DNA from 2 places in the Bacillus sp. FSL H8-0534 genome. Region 1 is predicted to be linked to the other one. Evidence: a T-box and tRNA genes for the amino acid it is inferred to sense, from the RefSeq annotation. Region 1 holds a T-box; the other holds one or more tRNA genes.
What was found. The T-box of region 1 lies ahead of MHH71_RS21265 (valine--tRNA ligase). A T-box ahead of a tRNA ligase gene usually reads a tRNA of that ligase, here a tRNA-Val.
Positions count from the first base shown of each region.

Region 2: it has a tRNA-Val gene. The T-box ahead of MHH71_RS21265 (valine--tRNA ligase) is inferred to sense a tRNA for this amino acid. The anticodon was not compared.

Region 1 is NZ_JBBOUC010000001.1:4,183,211-4,185,667, forward strand. It holds gene ysxE (spore coat protein YsxE) at 1-139, shown strand, start outside; gene MHH71_RS21260 (hypothetical protein) at 167-361, opposite strand; T-box leader at 640-871, shown strand; gene MHH71_RS21265 (valine--tRNA ligase) at 909-2,457, shown strand, end outside.
Region 2 is NZ_JBBOUC010000001.1:2,870,967-2,873,423, reverse strand. It holds gene MHH71_RS14630 (SprT family protein) at 184-669, shown strand; tRNA gene MHH71_RS14625 (tRNA-Asn) at 753-827, shown strand; tRNA gene MHH71_RS14620 (tRNA-Ser) at 831-921, shown strand; tRNA gene MHH71_RS14615 (tRNA-Glu) at 930-1,004, shown strand; tRNA gene MHH71_RS14610 (tRNA-Val) at 1,010-1,085, shown strand; tRNA gene MHH71_RS14605 (tRNA-Met) at 1,110-1,186, shown strand; tRNA gene MHH71_RS14600 (tRNA-Asp) at 1,189-1,264, shown strand; tRNA gene MHH71_RS14595 (tRNA-Gln) at 1,350-1,424, shown strand; tRNA gene MHH71_RS14590 (tRNA-Lys) at 1,430-1,502, shown strand; tRNA gene MHH71_RS14585 (tRNA-Leu) at 1,518-1,598, shown strand; tRNA gene MHH71_RS14580 (tRNA-Leu) at 1,602-1,687, shown strand; tRNA gene MHH71_RS14575 (tRNA-Arg) at 1,780-1,856, shown strand; tRNA gene MHH71_RS14570 (tRNA-Pro) at 1,860-1,936, shown strand; tRNA gene MHH71_RS14565 (tRNA-Gly) at 1,938-2,008, shown strand; rRNA gene MHH71_RS14560 (16S ribosomal RNA) at 2,085-2,457, shown strand, end outside.

The DNA.
Region 1 (2,457 bases):
TTATACAAGCAAACAGCAGAGCCGTAGTGAAAAGCAAGAACTTCAAGGTGTGAAAATGTTACAACAAGCGCATTGGCTTGTAAGTAATATAGAGTATTTTATTTCACAATTTCAAGCAGCGCAGCAAGGGAATGAGTAACAGCCGTAGTCTCAAGTGTCCTTGAGGCTACGGCTGAAAATGCAAGCGAATCGTTGCTACAACAAAGATGATAAGGATGATGAAATCTAAGAAAGTTGGAAGTAGTAATGTACGAATCCCTTGGAAAATCGTAAGGGGAATTGCAAAATCAGCAAACATCGTTTGTAAATTTCTAACCCATGAAGGGGCCGAAAAATTGTAGGTGCGTCGGTATCGTCGCATAATCATTCCTCCGTATAGAAAGGCTATTGCTGCACATGAACCTTAAAAGATGAAAGGGTAATATTACAGTATGCGGGGTAAGTACCTAAGGTGCTTGTGCTGCATACCTTCATTTTCCGTGTATATATTACAGGGAATTTAGTTAAGCTGATTGGTAATTGTATGTTGTTTTTATCAAAATAGAATTTATTAATTGTAGAAACTTGCTGAAAAATATTTTTATCTTGACGAATATGGTTTCGTTTTTTACACTATTGTATATAATAAATAACAATTATATAAATGCGTTGAAGGGGAAGAGTATAACATTAAACGTCTGCAGAGAGGAGAATTATTAGCTGTGAGATTCTCTAGATAGTCATGTTAGAAGGTAGCTCTGGAGCATCTTTTCTGAACGGAGTCATTCTCATTAGGAAAAGACGGATCTGTCCGTTATCAAATTAAGAGTATAAGCAAATTTTGAATTTGTTTGTAAATAAAGGTGGTACCACGATGTCCCTCGTCCTTTTTGGATGAGGGGCATTTTTTATTTTAAGGAGGGAAAATAATGTCAAATACGGAAAAGAATTTACCGACTAAATATGATCATATGTCCGTTGAAGAAGGCCTTTATAAATGGTGGCTAGACGGCAAATATTTCGAAGCAAAAGGAGATGCGGAAAAACAGCCGTATACAATTGTAATCCCGCCTCCAAACGTAACAGGTAAACTGCACTTAGGGCACGCTTGGGATACGACGCTTCAAGATATTTTGACGCGTACAAAGCGTATGCAAGGTTACGATGTATTATGGCTTCCAGGAATGGACCATGCTGGTATCGCAACACAGGCAAAAGTAGAAGGAAAACTTCGTGAAGAAGGTATTTCACGTTACGATCTTGGCCGTGAGAAATTCCTTGAGAAAGCATGGGAATGGAAAGAAGAATATGCTTCTCACATTCGTCAGCAATGGGGAAAAGTTGGTTTAGGATTAGATTACTCTCGTGAGCGCTTTACATTAGACGAAGGTTTATCTGATGCGGTTAATAAAGTATTCGTTCAATTATACGAAAAAGGTTTAATTTACCGCGGTGAATATATTATTAACTGGGATCCAGCAACACGCACAGCTCTTTCTGATATTGAAGTAATTCATAAAGAGATTCAAGGTGCATTCTACCATATGAACTACCCATTGACAGATGGATCTGGTCACATTCGACTTGCGACAACTCGTCCAGAAACAATGCTTGGCGATACAGCAGTAGCAGTTCATCCAGAAGATGATCGTTACAAGCATTTAATCGGAAAAACAGTTACACTTCCAATCGTAGGCCGTGAAATTCCGATTATTGCTGATGAGTACGTAGAAAAAGATTTCGGAACAGGCGTTGTGAAAATTACACCAGCTCATGATCCGAATGACTTTGAAGTAGGTAACCGACATGACTTACCTCGTATTTTAGTAATGAACGAAGATGGAACGATGAACGAAAAAGCTGGTAAGTATAACGGTATGGATCGTTTCGAATGCCGTAAAGAGTTAGTAAAAGACTTACAAGATGCTGGCGTATTAGTAGAAATCGAGCCTCATATGCATTCAGTAGGACATAGTGAGCGTAGCGGTGCAGTTGTTGAGCCTTACTTATCAACACAATGGTTCGTAAAAATGGGACCACTTGCAGAAAAGGCAGTAGAACTTCAACAAAAAGAAGAAGAAAAAGTAACGTTCGTACCAGAGCGTTTCGAGAACACATACTTACGCTGGATGGAAAACATTCACGACTGGTGTATTTCTCGTCAATTATGGTGGGGACACCGCATTCCAGCTTGGTATCATAAAGAAACTGGTGAAGTATACGTAGGTACGGAAGCACCAGCAGATATTGAAAACTGGAATCAAGATAACGACGTACTTGATACATGGTTTAGCTCAGCGTTATGGCCATTCTCAACACTTGGTTGGCCGAATGAAGATGCAGAAGACTTCAAACGTTACTATTCAACAGATGCTCTAGTAACTGGTTATGATATCATCTTCTTCTGGGTATCTCGTATGATTTTCCAAGGTTTAGAGTTTACAGGAGAGCGCCCATTTAAAGACGTATTAATTCACG
Region 2 (2,457 bases), 1.3 Mb from region 1:
TAAAAAGCTCAATTTCGGGAACTGCTTATAAGAGTTTGGTTAGCGAAGTTCTATGGATAGATGAGGAAGAGGGTAGTTCATAGAAATTGCACTTTTGAATGAGGATGGGTATATGTACTATTTAATATATGTATAAGAAAGAGGAAAAGTGTAAGTTTATTTTTAGTTTTTGGGGGAATGAAAATGAATGAAAAAGAAGTTCAAAGACTTGTAGAAGAAATATCGTTGCAATATTTCGGTAGGGCTTTTTTACATAAAGCAATGTTCAATAAACGACTACGTACAACTGGTGGGAGGTATTTATTGCGAAGTCATAATATAGAATTAAACTATCGTTATTATGAAGTGTATGGAGAAGAAGAACTGATTGGCGTTATTAAGCATGAGTTGTGTCATTATCATTTGCATATTATGGGGAAAGGGTACCAACATCGAGATCGAGATTTTCGTCAGTTAATGAAGAAGGTTGGTGCGCCTAGATTCTGTAAGAGAATGAGCGAAGAAGAGAAGGTGATTAAAACTCATATGTATGAATGTATGAGATGTTTTCTTCAATATAGAAGAAGGCGTCAAATAAATACAAAAAGATATGTTTGCGGGAAGTGTAAAGGTAGATTGAAAGAGATAAAAAACACCTTGACAGTTAAAAATCAATCCAGTATATTATAAACATGTCACGTTTGTACAAGAATTTGTATAAACGACTTGACTTATAGTATGAACTTTTATAAGATATAACTTGTCTTTCTTATTCCGCAGTAGCTCAGTGGTAGAGCTATCGGCTGTTAACCGATCGGTCGTAGGTTCGAGTCCTACCTGCGGAGCCATACAGAGAAGTACCCAAGTGGCTCAAGGGGCTCCCCTGCTAAGGGAGTAGATCGCTAACGCGGTGCGAGGGTTCGAATCCCTTCTTCTCTGCCATTCATATTGGCCCGTTGGTCAAGTGGTTAAGACACCGCCCTTTCACGGCGGTAACACGGGTTCGAATCCCGTACGGGTCACCACTTTTGGAGGATTAGCTCAGCTGGGAGAGCACCTGCCTTACAAGCAGGGGGTCGGCGGTTCGATCCCGTCATCCTCCACCATATATAACATATGAATAGTATCGTCGCGGGGTGGAGCAGTTCGGTAGCTCGTCGGGCTCATAACCCGAAGGTCGCAGGTTCAAATCCTGTCCCCGCAACCAATGGTCCCGTGGTGTAGTGGTTAACATGCCTGCCTGTCACGCAGGAGATCGCCGGTTCGACCCCGGTCGGGACCGCCATTTTAACTTCTGCCTTTGAGCAGTTGTTTTTTATTGGTTATTGTGATATGATGATTTTCGTCTCAAAAAACATTATATTTTTTGATGGGCTATAGCCAAGCGGTAAGGCAACGGACTTTGACTCCGTCATGCGCTGGTTCGAATCCAGCTAGCCCAGCCATTTACGAGCCATTAGCTCAGTTGGTAGAGCATCTGACTTTTAATCAGAGGGTCGAAGGTTCGAGTCCTTCATGGCTCATTCTTTTTTATTTCCGCGGGTGTGGCGGAATTGGCAGACGCACCAGACTTAGGATCTGGCGCCTTTGGCGTGGGGGTTCGACTCCCTTCACCCGCATATGCGGTCGTGGCGGAATGGCAGACGCGCTAGGTTGAGGGCCTAGTGGGGGAAACCCCGTGGAGGTTCAAGTCCTCTCGGCCGCACCAAAGAAAAATAAAAAAGTGCTTGCATTTGAAAATGCAGTGTGATAAGATAATTGAGTCGCTGAAATACAACAACGACAAAACATCATGAATAAGCGCCCGTAGCTCAATTGGATAGAGCGTTTGACTACGGATCAAAAGGTTAGGGGTTCGAGTCCTCTCGGGCGCGCCATAACGGGAAGTGGCTCAGCTTGGTAGAGCACCTGGTTTGGGACCAGGGGGTCGCAGGTTCAAATCCTGTCTTCCCGACCACGCGGGTGTAGTTTAGTGGTAAAACAAGAGCCTTCCAAGCTCTGGTCGAGAGTTCGATTCTCTTCACCCGCTTTTAGTTCTTTGAAAACTGAACGAAACAAACAACGTGAAACGTCAATTTTTATTTTAGATGCTAGACAAACTAACTTTATTGGAGAGTTTGATCCTGGCTCAGGATGAACGCTGGCGGCGTGCCTAATACATGCAAGTCGAGCGAATGGATTAAGAGCTTGCTCTTATGAAGTTAGCGGCGGACGGGTGAGTAACACGTGGGTAACCTGCCCATAAGACTGGGATAACTCCGGGAAACCGGGGCTAATACCGGATAACATTTTGCACCGCATGGTGCGAAATTCAAAGGCGGCTTCGGCTGTCACTTATGGATGGACCCGCGTCGCATTAGCTAGTTGGTGAGGTAACGGCTCACCAAGGCAACGATGCGTAGCCGACCTGAGAGGGTGATCGGCCACACTGGGACTGAGACACGGCCCAGACTCCTACGGGAGGCAGCAGTAGGGAAT